4 regions of the Geminocystis sp. NIES-3708 genome follow, and region 1 is predicted to be linked to each of the others. Evidence: predicted binding sites of a transcription regulator. Region 1 holds the regulator's gene; each other region holds the start of a gene.
What was found. Region 1 encodes NtcA, which controls nitrogen genes in cyanobacteria. Its sites were predicted from a motif close to TTTGTANCNNNNGNTACAAA; they were not measured.

Region 1 (3,899 bases):
GTAATCACGAAAAATTAGCGAAAACTGCCGAACAATTTGGAATTAATTTTTATTATTTACCTATTAATAAAGATAATAAAAAAGAGCAAGAATTAAAACAATTAGAATTATTAAAAAATGCTGATATAGACTTAGTTATTTTAGCAAAATATATGCAGGTTTTAAGCTCAGATTTCTTGCAAGAATTTCCTAATGTGATTAATATTCATCACTCTTTTTTACCAGCATTTATTGGAGCAAAACCTTATCATCAAGCCTATAGTAGAGGAGTTAAAATTATTGGTGCAACAGCACATTATATCACCGAAGATTTAGATGCAGGACCAATTATTGAACAAGATGTTGTTAAAATTAGTCATCGAGATACCGTAGAAGATTTAATTAGAAAAGGTAAAGATTTAGAAAAAATCGTCTTAGCTAGAGGGGTACGATTACACTTACAACATCGAGTTTTAGTCTATGGAAATCGTACCGTAGTTTTTGCTTAAAATAGTTAGGGTGTGATGAAAAAGTTTTTCAGTGAGGTAGGCAATGAGTAATTGCTTTTATTCTTAAAAAAATAAGATATATTTTTTAGAAATAGTATTAAAAAACCTCTTTTTAAAACCAAAAACTCTATTTTTGCACGTTTTTTGTGTTAATGTAGTATTTATAAAACCAAGAATTTAAAAGGCTTTCTACTTTTTCAGCAACCCCTAATTAATTAACCTTGAGTCATACCCATAATTTCATAACCAGCATCGACATAGATAACTTGTCCTGTAATACCACTAGATAAATCACTACAAAGAAAAGCGGCAGTATTCCCTACCTCGATCTGAGTCACAGTACGGCGTAAAGGTGCAACTGCTTCTACATGATGAATCATATCTAAAATACCACCAACGGCGGAAGATGCTAAAGTACGAATAGGACCAGCAGATATAGCATTTACTCTTACATTTTGACTACCTAATTCAGAAGCTAAATAACGTACACTCATTTCTAAAGCGGATTTAGCAATTCCCATGACGTTATAATTGGGAATTACTTTTACCCCTCCTAAATAGCTTAAAGTTACAACACTACCACCTGAGCGCAAAATGGGTTTAGCCGCTTGTACTAAACGAGTAAGAGAATAGGCACTAATATCAAGGGCAGTTTTAAAACCTTCACGAGAAGTATTACTGAAATCTCCTGCTAAATCTTCTTTCCCAGCAAAAGCTAAACAGTGAATTAAAATATCAATATGTCCCCATTTTTCCTTAATTTGAGCAAAAGTTTCATCAATTTGAGCATCATCTTGTACATTGCAAGGAAGAAAAATACTAGGTTTTAAAGGTTCAACTAATTCTCCTACTTTTTTTTCAAATCTTCCTTTCTCATCGGGAAGATAAGTCACACCAATATTTGCACCGGCTTTGTGTAATTGTTGAGCAATACCCCAAGCGATGGATTTATTATTGGCAATACCTGTTATAAGGGCGTTTTTGTTGGTTAAATCTAACATATTCTTGATTTTTTCTCTATTTTTCTGTAATATCTGACAATAATTCGCTAAACTAATTAAGTTATAGATAGTTATCTAGTTTACAATTACCTATTTTCTTATAGAAAGTGTCGTTTACACGATCAATCATTAAATATTATTCCGTAACTATCCCCCTATGCAATCAGTATCAAATCAAGAACAACCTTTAGCTTCTGTATTTCGTCAAATTGGTGTCGGAATTTATACCCCTGTAGTGGAAAGATTTGAGCGTGGTAAAACCATCTTTTTTCCCGGTGATCCCGCCGAAAGAGTATATTTTTTAATGAAGGGTGCTGTCAAATTGTCACGGGTATATGAAGCAGGAGAAGAAATTACGGTAGCTTTACTACGAGAAAATAGTGTATTTGGCGTTTTGTCCTTAATTACTGGACAAAAATCAGATCGTTTCTATCATGCTGTGGCTTTTACTCCCGTAGAGTTATTATCTGCTCCCATTGAGCATTTTCAAAGATCTTTGAAAGATAATCCAGAATTGTCTCGTTTAATGCTACAAGGACTCTCTTCTCGGATTTTACAAACGGAATTAATGATCGAAACCTTAGCTCATCGTGATATGGCTTCTCGCTTAGTGAGTTTTTTATTAATTCTTTGTCGAGATTTCGGTGTACCTAGCCTTAATGGTATTACCATCGATTTAAAATTATCTCATCAAGCCATCGCCGAAGCAATAGGCTCAACCCGTGTGACTGTTACCAGATTATTAGGAGAATTAAGACAAGAGGGGATGATTTCTATTACCAAAAAGAAAATCACTGTACATAATCCCGTTGCTTTAAGTCAACAATTTGCATAATAAAAAAAGGGTAATTAATTTTTTCTTAGTCTCCTAACTGAGTTTGATCTAAAAATAGGTGACGATTGACTTGGAAGATAAGTTGACAGGGAAACAGGGACATTATATTTTTTGTGAATGAACAAAATTCTTTCCGAAATCGGCAAATATTGGTGGTTTTTTTATTTGTCCACCTGTCTTATGTTCACAATTTTTCTTCTGTCGAACGGAGGTAGTCTCTTCATTTCCTCGTATTTTCTTTCCCGAACTCCCATCAAATAAGGTTAAACTATATAAATGGTGTGAATAAAATTTGTTAGGAGTGATGGAACTCTATTTTATATGACAAGTGCCTATATTTTGATTCTGGCAATGTTAATCTTAGGAGGCTTAATTGCGGCATTAGGCGATCGCATTGGTACAAAAGTAGGTAAAGCGAGACTAAGACTATTTCAACTACGCCCGAAACAAACTGCAATAGTCATAACGATTGGAACAGGAATATTAATTTCTGCTTCTACATTAGTAATTTTATTTAGTTTAAGTGAGTCTTTACGACAGGGTATTTTTCAATTAGATGAAATCCTCAAGAAAAGAAGAGAAATTACAGCTCAATTAGAAAAAGTTCAAGTAGAAAAAAACAGAGCGGAAACGGAATTAAAAGAAGCTCAAAAAAGACAAAATTCCGTGCGAACACTTTTAAATACTACAGGAAAAGAATTAAAAAATACTCAAACTCAACTTAAAACTATTTCCACTCAAACAGAAAAATTAAAATTAGAATTAAAGACAATTATTGGAGATAAAAAAAAATTATTAGAAGAAAAAGAGCAGATAGAAAAACAAAGTCAAATACTTGAAAAATCTATTATTGAAAGAGATAATGACTTACAAAATAAACAAATACAAATAGAAGAACAAGAAAATATTTTACAAAAACAGGAACAAAGTTTAATACAATTACAAAACAAACAAAATAAACTACAATCAGATATAAAATCCAGAGATGAACAAATTTCTAAATTAGATAAAAATATCTCTGCAAAAGATCAAATTTTAAAAAATAAAGAAAATGAATTATTATCCTTAGAAAAAGAACTCGCATTTTATCGTCGAGAAGTAGAAATCTTAGAACAATATTATCAGACTTATCAAGATTTAAGAGAAAGACCTATTGCTGTTGTTAAAGGACAAGTATTGACTGTTACCTTAGTTAAAACTGATAGAAGTACGAATTTAGAAGAATTAATAGATGGTATTTTAAACGAAGCTAATCGAGGAGTAATGTTAACTTTAGGTTATGGAAATAAGTTTCCGAATCAAAGATTTGTACAAATAACCAAAGCACAAGTACAACAAATCAAAGATCAAATATCTCAAAACGGAGAGTATTTAATCAGAATTTTATCGGCAGGAAATTATGTACAAGGAGAAGAAAATGTCAGAATTTTTGCTGATGTAACTCCTAATCAGAAAGTTTATGCGAAAAATGAACAAATAGCTTCTATTACTTTTGATAAAAATGATTTAAAAAATAATGAATTACAAGAAAAACTCGATTTTTTAATTTCCGTTAGTCAATTTCGTGCCAGAAGA
Region 2 (3,899 bases), 1.1 Mb from region 1:
ATTTCCAGTAGGGAATAACCTCATTCTGAGGCTCAGATTGAGGGGAATTTTGGGATTCAAAGTCGTTTTTTTTGATAGACAAAGCTGGAAATTAATTTTAAATCTAATTACTATATATCTTTTAGTGCCTCATCAAGAGAATTTTTCAAGTTAAGAAACTTCTCTAGTCTCACCATTTTGACAGTTTGGGTTACTCTAGGGTTACTGACAATTTGCATTTTTCCTTTAATACCATCCATATGTTTTGCAATACGCACTAAAGCACCTAACCCTGAACTATCAATAAAATCAATTTGTGATAAATCTAAGATTATTTGATTAGCACTCTCTTTTGTATAGCTTAATATAACTCTTTGAAATGTTGGTTCAGAAAAAGCATCTAATTGACCTAGTAAATGAAAGACTTGGCAATTTTTTTTGACTTCACGAGTACCTCTAAGACTGACTGTCAGATTTAGTTGTTCTGAAATAGCTACCTCCTTACTTTCCCTGTAGTTGATCGATTAATAGTATAATATAGCTTAAAATTTCCGATAAAGTCTAATTTTTTGCTTATTATCTTGATGAATTTTTTGTATTGTTATAATACATTATGATTAACTTTTTCTTTGCCAGTTTAACCTTAATCTCTAGTTTATTAATCTCTAATTTTGCCGTTTCTGCTTTACCACCGAAAAATGATACTCCAGAAGAAATTTTAGCCACAGAAATTATTATTGAAGCACGATCTCCTATTGATAATAAACCTTTAACGGTAGAAGAATATGCTTTATTGCAAGAAAAAATAGTTACAAATCCTTTTCCTCCTAATATAAATTCAGAATTGCGTCAAAAGATTTTTTTACTACAAATACTCAAAATGATTCGTACTATTTCACCTATCAATAATTAAAATTAAGATAATATATCTTCCACTTATTAAATTCACTATGATTAACACAGCTATCGGTAATAATATTGATTATCAAACTTTAAAAAAAGCCTTTTATGAAGCTATTAATAACAAATTAACTTTTGATTTTTCTTTACAAATAGACTGTTTTAAAGAAAATAATTATTTGGTGATTTTAATTAGTGACGTTGATGAAAATATTTTAATAGAAATTATTAATCAAATTAAAGAAGTAATTAATAGCTATCAAATTATCGATGATTTTTTAATTTGTAATTTCGATAATACAGATAATGTTTATTTTAATTCTCAAGAAAATAATGATGTTATTAATCAAAATGAATTATTATTAAAAGCTGGTAAAAAATATATTTCTGCTAATTTTTCTGTTAGTTTTATTCTCTTGATTTTAGGTATTATTTCTTTAGGTACAATTGGTATTTTTTATTATTTTACTCGTCCCTGTGTCATCGGTAATTGCGAATTGATAACCACAACCGAAACTTCTATTTCTTCTTCATTTAAAAATCAATCTCAAGATTTAACTGAAACAAAAATAAAAGAGTTACAATTAAGTTTAATTAATGGCATTAATGATTTAAAACGCATTCCCTTTTGGTCAAAATCTTATGATAATGCAAATTTATTAATTAAAGATTATCAAAATCAAGTTGAACAATTAGATAATTTATTAGTGGCTTTAAAATCAGTAGATACAGCTGAAACTGTAAGTAAAAATTTACCTTTATCTTTAGATGAATGGAATCGTGTTAAAGATTTTTTTAACGAAGCTATCACAATTATTAATCAAATAAATATAGAAGAATTAGATAGTTATAAGCAAAAAAAAATAAATATTTATAATAATAAATTACAGCTAATTGATCAAAACATTAGTCAAGAAAAACAAGGTAATGAATTATTAAGTAAAGGAAAAACAATAGCAACAGATATTGAAAATCAACAAACACAAGTCACTAATTTATCAGAGTTGGAGAATCTACAAAAAAATTGGCAATTAGCTATCAAAACAATAGAATCAATTCCTGAGCAAACTAATGCTTATCGAGAAAAAGATGCGACTTTAAAAAATTATTTGCAAAAACTTATCGAAGTTCAAAATAAAATAAATGAAGAAAAAGATGCTTTAAATATTAAAAAAGAAGCAGAAGAAAAAATCAAATTAGCCAAAGAATCTCAAAAAAATAATCAATGGACAAAAGCCGTTTCATTATGGCAAGAAGCGATTTCTTTATTAAAAAAAGTTCCTTCAGAGGTTTTAGCAAAAAAAGAAATAACTGACTTAGAATCTAGTGCTAGTAAACAATTAATAATGGCAAAATCTGAATTAAAACAAGCAGTAACAAGGGAAGAAATTAAACAAGAATTGATAAAGATCTGTAAAAATACTGAGGAGATTTGTACTTTTAATGTCAGTAAAGAAAGTGTTAAAGTTTTTTTAACAGATAAATACTTACAGAAAATTGCTTCCTTATCAGCGGTGACAAAATTAACGAATAATATAGAGCAAGAAAAACAGATTAGTACTCATATAAATCAAGTGGAAAAGAACTATAAGTATATCAATGCTAAATATAAAATTCCTGTAGAAGTATATAATCCTCAAAGACAATTAATTATGATTTATAGTAAACCAATTTAAAGCCCTATTTTTTGAAATTTTTAAATAAATATCTGTAAAAATTGATGCTAAATGTTATGGTTTATATCCTTTATAATAGTCAAGTTAAAATTTAGGTGAGGATTATGTTCAAAAGTAAAACTAAGCAGAAAAAAATTAAATTAATTATTCAGAAAATAAAACAATCGTCTAGTTGGCAAGGTTGTCTTCTTTTAAGTGTTATTTTGCTTCTTTCTTCTAGCTATGCGGTGTATGCTCAAGAACCTTCTCAAGATTTACAATCTATCACTGGAGAATTAAGAGTTGGTTTAGACACCCTTTGGGTAGTATTAGCATCTATTTTAGTAATATTTATGAACGCTGGTTTTGCTATGTTAGAAACTGGTTTTTGTCGTCGTAAAAATGCAGTCAATTTATTATCTAAAAATTTGATTGTTTTTGCCGTCTCAACTATCGCTTTTTGGGCAATCGGTTTTAGTTTGATGTTCGGTGATGGCAATAGTATTATGGGACTACAAGGATTTTTTCTTAATGGAATTGATAATAGTCCAGCTACAGGAGATGCTTATAAAGGGGTTTATAGTGCTTTGAATTGGACAGGAGTACCTTTAGCCGCAAAATTCTTATTTCAAGTAGCATTTGCAGGTACAGCCGCAACAATTGTCTCTGGTGCAGTGGCGGAAAGAATTAAGTTTATTGATTTTGTTTTATTTAGTTTTTTATTAGTGGCGATCGCTTATCCCATTGTTGGTCATTGGATATGGGGGGGCGGATGGCTACAAAAATCAGGATTTCAAGATTTTGCAGGTTCAACGGTAGTGCATTCTGTAGGAGGCTGGGCTGCATTGACAGGAGCAATTATACTAGGACCTAGATTGGGAAAATATCAGAAAGATGGAGGAATAATACCATTACCCGGTCATAACCTTAGTATCGCAACATTAGGATGCTTTATTCTCTGGATTGGTTGGTTTGGCTTTAATCCTGGATCAACTATGGCTGTAGGAGAAAATATTGCTTATATTGCAGTAGTGACAAATTTAGCGGCGGCATCAGGAGCAATTACTGCTACAGTTAGCAGTTGGGTTTTAGCTGGAAAACCAGATTTATCTTTAAGTATTAACGGTATCTTATCAGGATTAGTGGCAATTACCGCCAGTTGTTCTATGGTGAGTTATGGTAGTGCCGTTACCATTGGTGCATTAGCTGGAATTTTAGTTGTTTTTGCTGTTTATTTATTAGATAGTTTAAAAATAGATGATCCTGTAGGTGCAGTATCAGTACATTTAGTTAATGGTATTTGGGGTACAATTGCTTTGGGATTATTTGCTGACGCTAATATTACCAAGAATCCAGACATCGCAG
Region 3 (3,899 bases), 1.7 Mb from region 1:
ATTACTATAAGCATCTCGACGATATAATTTAATCCAAGCATCAAAACTAGATTCACTTAAAGGCTGAATATTTCTCCCCGGGATTGTTAAATATTGACTAATATCTTTACTTAATAACTCAAAAAATGTTTTATGGTTATAAATCCCAGCTCTTAAGGGAATAATCATATCATAATAACTGGTTGTACCTTCAGAAAACCAAAGAGAAGTGGTATAGTTTTCTTGCTCATAATTAAAGTTTTCTAAAGCTTTAGGGCGGATTCTTTTTACATTCCAAAGATGAAAATATTCATGAGCAACTAATTGAAGAAAACGATAATATTTTTCTGATTTTTTAAAACCAAAACGGGGATAATTTAATACACAACAGTTTTTATGTTCTAAACCGCCAAAACCACTAGCTGATAAATGTAATAAAAAAAAGTAGTTATCATAAGGCAAATTACCGAATATTTTTTCTTCTGTTTTAATAATTTTTTCTGTATCTTGAATAAGTTTTTTTATTTCAATATTACCATCTCCCCAAATTACCCATTGATGAGGTTTATTTTCTACTTCAAAATCATAAATTTTTTGTGTCCCAATTTCAAAAGGACTATCTACTAAAGTATCAAAATTATCAGCTAAAAAAGTATTTTCTAAGGACTGTATTTTCGGTAAAGATGTTGATATTTGCCAATGAGATTGAGGAGGATTAATCGTAATTTTTAGAGGTAAATTTTCATAATTAGGAATATAAAAAAATAATGCTGCACCATTAAAATAACCATGGGTACTATCTAAATGATTAGTTCTCACTGTTAAGTCATTAGCATAAATTTGATATTTAATTGTTATTTGAGATTGTTCTAGTGTATCGATTAACCAATGATTTTTTGCTTTTTTTTCCCATATTAAATTACTATTATTATCAGTTAAATGAGCTGTAAAATTTTGTAAGTGTCGAGAATATTCTCTTACTAAATAAGAGCCGGGAGTCCATACTGGCATTTTTAAATCTAGGGTTTTTTCTTGCCAATTATCAATATTTAATGTTACCTCAAATAAATGAGATTCTGGACAAGACATGGAAACAAAGTAGTGGATATTTGGACTATTTTTTTTCATTTTTCTTATTAAATCATAATTAATTATTTATTTAGACAAAGAAGATTTTTGCCTCAATTATTCATCGTTGGTAGCTAATTATTCATTATTCATTACCTAACTTTCCAATAATATGATGAAGTTGTTTTATGTTAGAGATATAAAGGATATGATCATGATATTTAATAGAAATCAAGCCTTTATTTTTTAATTTCGTGATAATTAGTTCACATTCTTCTAAACTTAATTGAGCTAAATTAGCTAAATCTTGTGATTGAAAATGATAAAGTTTTACCCCTGTTTCTGTTATTTCACCATATTTATCTGCTAGGGAAATCAAAACAGTAGCTAATCTTACTTTTCCTGTCTGACGATGAAATTGACAATATTTTTGAAATTCAGTAACTCGACTTACCATCAATTTTAAGAAACGGTTTTGTATTTGAGAATCCCGAAATAATATCTGAAGAAATCTTTGTGCAGAGATGGTAAATACTTCTACCGCAGAAATCGCTACTACTTGACTATTACCATTTAGAGTGCTTAAAATACCAGCTTCACCAACACATCCACCTTTCCCAATAATTTCTACCGTTACAGTTTCTTCAGTGTAAATATTTTCTAGTTTTACCCATCCAGAAACTATTAAATATATAGCTTTACCCCAGTCATCTTCAGTAATAATCCTTTCTCCTGATTCATAATTATCACTTTCTCCCATGGATAAAAGCCATTCCAAGGTTTCTGTATTAAGGTTATGAAATAACGGAAAAAGATCGCTAATTTCTTGCGTCTCCATGAAATATTAATTAAATATAAGAACTTGATTTTAAGATCTTGAACTACTGCATTCTACTCGATTTGGTCTATGAACATCAACTAATTAAGAATCATCAATTATTGAAGGGAATTGAAATCTTAAGTTTTCCTTACATAGTCTTTACTTTAATTGGTAAAAATGTAAAAATAGATACAGAAAGAAAAAAGATGTTAAAACTCATAAAATAAAAACATATAACCTTAGGAGAAAATAATATGAAAATGAAATATCGTGGTACTCAATATAAATCTGAAACTTCTTTATTAGAAATGAAAGAAAGTGACATTATTGGTAAATATAGAGGCAATAAATGTAATTATAAGTTACCCAGACATATTCCACAACTTCAACCCAAACTGTTTTTAACTTATCGTGGTGTTAGTTACAGTACTTGTCCAAATGCTACTCCCGTAATGACCAACTCCGAAACTCCTGTAGTTGCGATCGCACCTCATTCTCGCATTGTCAGCAATTTTCCCGAATCTAATTTAGAGCAAGTGCATCTATATAATTTGAGACAAAATTTAGAAAGAAGAATCAAAGTAGCAGAAAATAGTCATAATGATTATTTATTAGAAATGCTGAAAAAAGAATCTCAAGAATTAGCGATTAAATAATTAGGAACATAGGAATTAGGAATGAGAAATATTACCCATTACCTATTACCTATTACCTAATAATTTTAAAGAGGACCTAAACCGACTTTAGGGGCATAGACGGCACGATCTCCTAATTCATGTTCAATACGCAATAAACGGTTATATTTAGCAACCCTTTCACTACGACATAAAGAACCTGTTTTAATTTGTCCTGCACGAGTAGCTACAGCCAAATCAGCGATGGTAGTATCTTCGGTTTCTCCAGAACGATGACTGATAACAGAACTATAACCTTTACGGGTAGCTAATTCAATAGTTTGGAGGGTTTCTGTTAAAGTACCGATTTGATTGAGTTTGATCAAGATAGAGTTAGCAATCCCTAAATCAATACCTTTTTGTAAACGGGTGATATTCGTCACAAATAAATCGTCACCCACTAACTGAATTTTAGAGCCGAGTTTTTCGGTGAGTAATTTCCAGTTATTCCAATCATCTTCATGTAAAGCATCTTCAATCGAGATAATAGGATATTTACCGACTAAACCTTCTAAATAATCGATAAATTCGATAGGGGAATGATTAGAGCCGTCATAATTATATTGACCATTTTTGTAAAATTCACTAGCGGCAACATCCATCGCTAAAGCAACTTCTTCACCGGGTTTATATCCAGCAGATTCAATGGCTTGAATCAATAAGTCTAAAGCCTCTTGATTAGAACCTAAATTAGGTGCATATCCCCCTTCGTCACCTACCCCTGTGAGGAGATTTTTTTCTTTTAAAACTTTGCTTAAACAAGCAAAAATTTCCGCCCCCCAACGTAAACCCTCAGAAAAAGTTTCTGCACCTACAGGCATAATCATAAATTCCTGAAAATCTACGTTATTGTTAGCATGAGAACCGCCGTTAAGCACATTCATCATGGGTACTGGTAAAACATTAGCTAAAGGACCACCTAAATAACGATATAAAGGAACTCCTAATTCTCCTGCGGCGGCTTTCGCATTGGCTAAAGATACGGCTAAAATCGCATTAGCACCGAGATTTTTTTTATTCGGTGAACCATCAAGATTAATCATTGCCGTATCAACGCCCACTTGATCAAAAGCATCGAGATCGAGTATCGCTGGTTCAATTTTGTCAAGAATATTATCTACTGCTTTTAAAACACCATTGCCACCGTATCTTTTCGGATCGCCATCTCGTAACTCATGGGCTTCAAAACTACCCGTAGAAGCACCACTAGGCACTTGTGCTAAACCGACAACACCACTTTCTAAACGAACTTCTGCTTCTACAGTGGGCCTTCCACGAGAATCTAAAATTTCCCTAGCAGTAATTTCTTCAATTAACATTGATTGTTGTTCTAACATGAATACACCTACCTATTAAAC
Region 4 (3,899 bases), 1.0 Mb from region 1:
TACCCACCCCCCATTCTTCACAAGAAGGCATTTCAATTTTATTTTCTGTAAACCACTGTTTAAAAATTTCTACGGGAATACCAGTCATAATACCCGAACCATCTCCCGTTTCTCTGTCAGCACCACAGCCCCCTCGATGTTCCATGCAGTGTAAGGCTTTTAGGGCTTCTTTAACTAATTTATGGGATTGACGATTATTTTGATAGGCGATAAAACCAACACCACAAGCATCTCTTTCTTCCACTAACCAAGGTTGTCCTTGAAAGGGAGTTAAACTATTATCAATATTTGTCATTATATCTTGACCTTGCATACTTAGATTCGTTATATTACTACCTATTGGTTATTAAAACTTAGTAACAAAGAATACACTGGTTTTACTATATTTATAACCATCGATCGTGATTGCTTCTATTATAAAGAATTGTTAAGTATTTTTTAAGATTTGCGACTATTATTTTTCTTGATATTATGAAGATGTATGGTGTTGATATATAGAATCATGATTTTCAAAAAAGGGAATCAGAGAGGTTTAGGATTTTACTGTAGCTCCAAAATCTGATATTAATAAATCTTTTAAAACTGATTTGAGATCATCACAGGGAATACTTTTTTGTGTCACACTGCCTAAATGAGCATCTTTGCCGACTTTTCCTCCTGTAAATAAATTAACACCTTCTACTACTTGTCCATCTTTTTTAGCTTTTGTTCCCATTAAACCTATATCACCTGCTTGAGCTTGTCCGCAAGAGTTGGGGCAACCTGTCCAATGAATACGTACTCTTTCAGGTATATTTAATTCCGTATCTAATTCTTGGGCTAATTTCAATCCTCTTTGCTTAGTTTCTACTAAGGCAAAATTACAATAACGAGCACCTGTACAGGAAATGAGCGATCGCACTAGAGGAGAAGGATTGACGGGATATTGTTGTAAAATAGGTTCAGCTAAAAAGGCTTCTACTTTTTCATCAGCGACAAAAGGAATAATAAAATTTTGCTCTACAGTTGCCCGAATTTCACCATTACCATAAACATCTGCTAAACGAGCTATATCATACATTCCCTGAGCGTTTAAATGTCCTACGGGGATATGTATGCCAATATAACTATAACCCTCTTGGATTTGAGGATGGACTCCTAAATGATCTCGTTTTTCCATAGTATATTCATCTTTCGGGGCGGCAAAATAGAGAGATTTACCTAACTTTTTTTCTACTTCTATGCGAAATCGATTCATACCCCATTTATCAACCAACCACATTAAACGAGATTTACCCCGATTTTCTCTTAAACCTTCCTCTAAGCCATTTTCACTATAAACTTTTAAAATAGCTGCGGATAACTCGATGACTTCATCGTTAGGTTTCACCCAGACATCCATAGGTATCGCTTCTGCACAACGTTGAGCTGATAAATAACCACCAATTAAGACATTAAAGCCAAATTCACCATCTTTAAAAGCAGGAATAAAAGCAATATCATTAATTTCTGCATGGATAGAATTATCCCTAGCACCATCAACGGCAATATTTAATTTGCGGGGTAAATTGCTAAACTCATAACTACCCTGCCCTTTATTAGTGATTAAATCCTGTAACTTTTGATTTAATTCCCTGGTATCAAATAATTCATCAGGATCAATTCCCGCTACAGGCGAACCTGTTAAATTACGAACATTATCCATCCCAGACTGAATGGAAGTCATACCCACCGCCTCTAATTTTTGGAAAATGTCGGGAATATCTTCTAAATGAACACCCCTTAATTGTATATTTTGACGAGTGGTAATATCTGCACTGCCATCATCTCCGTAACGTTCAATAATCTCTGCCAAAGTACGCATTTGTTCACTACTAAGAATCCCATTAGGTATACGTAATCGCAACATGAATTTGCCCGGTGTTACAGGACGAAAAAAAATACCTAGCCACTTTAAACGTATAATTAAATCATCTTCTTCCATTGCCTCCCAACCCATTTGAGCAAAAGATTCTAACTCTTGTTTCACATCTAAGCCATGTTTTGCTGCTTTAACTTTTTCAATTTTATTTAATTTAACTTTTGTATTAGTAGCAATCGTCATGCTGTAACCTCTTTTAATATAGATTTAGGATATTGATTAAATAATTGATTTACGAGTTTAATTAGTAAGTCTTATGAACAACAGATTATAAATTTAGCTCTTAATATTTTGTAACGTTTAATACTGAATATCCTTATACAAACCACTTTTGCATAAATTTTATGGATTTTTTACATCGAAAATAATAACAAAAAAAGTTAAAAAATAACTATAAAAAATGATTTTTGGTTAGTTTTAATTATAAATATTGTTTTTACTTTAAAATACTTAACTTTATGATAAATTTTACTGAAACAAGATGTATAAAACTCAAAAAATCCGTTATTTTTCAAGATCTGTGCAAAATCTCAGTAAAATAGATTGATTATCTAAAAATAAAAAAAGAAGGAGATAATTTTGGTTAATATAGTATCATTTAAAACTACAAAATCAGAACAAATTTTTACCGCCGCTCAAAAACTCATGCCAGGAGGTGTAAATTCTCCCGTGAGGGCTTTTAAATCTGTAGGTGGACAACCTATTGTTTTCGATAGAGTCAAAGGGGCTTATATTTGGGATGTGGATGAAAATAAGTATATCGATTATGTTGGCTCATGGGGACCTGCAATTTGTGGACACGCTCACCCTGAAGTTATTGCTGCCTTACATGAAGTTTTAGAAAAAGGTACAAGTTTTGGAGCACCTTGTGTCTTGGAAAATATTCTCGCTGAGATGGTTATTGATGCCGTGCCTAGCATTGAAATGGTTCGTTTTGTCAATTCGGGTACTGAGGCTTGTTTGTCCGTGTTACGCTTAATGCGTGCTTATACAGGTAAAAATAAGATCATCAAATTTGAAGGATGTTATCATGGTCATGGTGATATGTTTTTAGTACAAGCAGGTTCTGGAGTTGCAACCCTTGGTTTACCTGATTCTCCCGGTGTACCTAAATCCGTTACCGCCGACACTTTAAATGCTCCCTATAACGACTTAGAAGCGGTTAAAAAGCTATTTGCTGAACATAAAGGAGAAATTGCTGGGGTTATTTTAGAAGCTGTGGTAGGAAATTCTGGCTTTATTCCTCCTGATGCTGGTTTTCTTGAAGGTTTAAGAGTTATTACTCAAGAAAATGACGCTTTATTAGTATTTGATGAAGTAATGACTGGTTTTCGTATTGCTTACGGTGGTGTACAAGAAAAATTTGGTGTTACTCCTGATTTAACTACTTTAGGCAAAGTTATCGGTGGTGGGTTGCCCGTTGGTGCTTATGGTGGTAAAAAAGAAATTATGGCATTAGTTGCACCATCAGGTCCTATGTATCAAGCTGGAACTTTATCAGGTAATCCTTTAGCTATGACAGCAGGTATTAAAACTTTAGAATTATTGCAAAAACCCGGCACTTACGAATATTTAGAAAAAATTACTAATCAATTAATTACTGGTTTATTAGACATCGCTAGAAAAGCAGGTCATGAAGTAACTGGTGGTAATATTAGCGGTATGTTTGGACTATTTTTTACTGGTAATCCTGTCCATAACTATAGTGATGCAAAACACGCTGATACGGTTAAATTTGGACGTTTTCACCGAGGAATGTTAGAAAGAGGAATTTATTTAGCACCTTCTCAATTTGAAGCTGGGTTTACTTCCATAGCTCATACAGAAGCTGATATTCAACAAACTTTAGCTGCCGCCGAAGAAGTACTTAATACAATTAATAATTAACAATCCTCTAGTCTTTCTGTCTCTTACCTTCATCGAAAAATTTATGTAAAATTCAGGTAAGGTATAAGTTACAAACAATTTTTAGATTCTGTGGTTATGATTTCTACTTTTT

Region 2: the regulator NtcA is predicted to act here: its motif matches at 2,587-2,606, upstream of GM3708_RS13310 (ammonium transporter).
Region 3: the regulator NtcA is predicted to act here: its motif matches at 2,044-2,063, upstream of GM3708_RS00800 (DUF4278 domain-containing protein).
Region 4: the regulator NtcA is predicted to act here: its motif matches at 2,191-2,210, upstream of GM3708_RS13040 (ferredoxin--nitrite reductase).

What each region holds. Positions count from the first base shown of each region.
Region 1 covers NZ_AP014815.1:1,942,957-1,946,855, reverse strand. Annotated here, with positions in the region: gene purU (formyltetrahydrofolate deformylase) at 1-488, shown strand, start outside; gene fabI (enoyl-ACP reductase FabI) at 704-1,489, opposite strand; gene ntcA (global nitrogen regulator NtcA) at 1,647-2,324, shown strand; gene GM3708_RS08560 (DUF3084 domain-containing protein) at 2,646-3,899, shown strand, end outside.
Region 2 covers NZ_AP014815.1:3,031,399-3,035,297, reverse strand. Annotated here, with positions in the region: gene GM3708_RS13325 (STAS domain-containing protein) at 111-452, opposite strand; gene GM3708_RS13320 (hypothetical protein) at 593-892, shown strand; gene GM3708_RS13315 (hypothetical protein) at 930-2,555, shown strand; gene GM3708_RS13310 (ammonium transporter) at 2,660-3,899, shown strand, end outside.
Region 3 covers NZ_AP014815.1:196,022-199,920, reverse strand. Annotated here, with positions in the region: gene GM3708_RS00810 (M61 family metallopeptidase) at 1-1,107, opposite strand, end outside; gene GM3708_RS00805 (Crp/Fnr family transcriptional regulator) at 1,193-1,885, opposite strand; gene GM3708_RS00800 (DUF4278 domain-containing protein) at 2,122-2,523, shown strand; gene eno (phosphopyruvate hydratase) at 2,589-3,878, opposite strand.
Region 4 covers NZ_AP014815.1:2,967,790-2,971,688, forward strand. Annotated here, with positions in the region: gene gltB (glutamate synthase large subunit) at 1-313, opposite strand, end outside; gene GM3708_RS13040 (ferredoxin--nitrite reductase) at 533-2,083, opposite strand; gene hemL (glutamate-1-semialdehyde 2,1-aminomutase) at 2,480-3,787, shown strand; gene GM3708_RS13050 (DUF4230 domain-containing protein) at 3,856-3,899, opposite strand, start outside.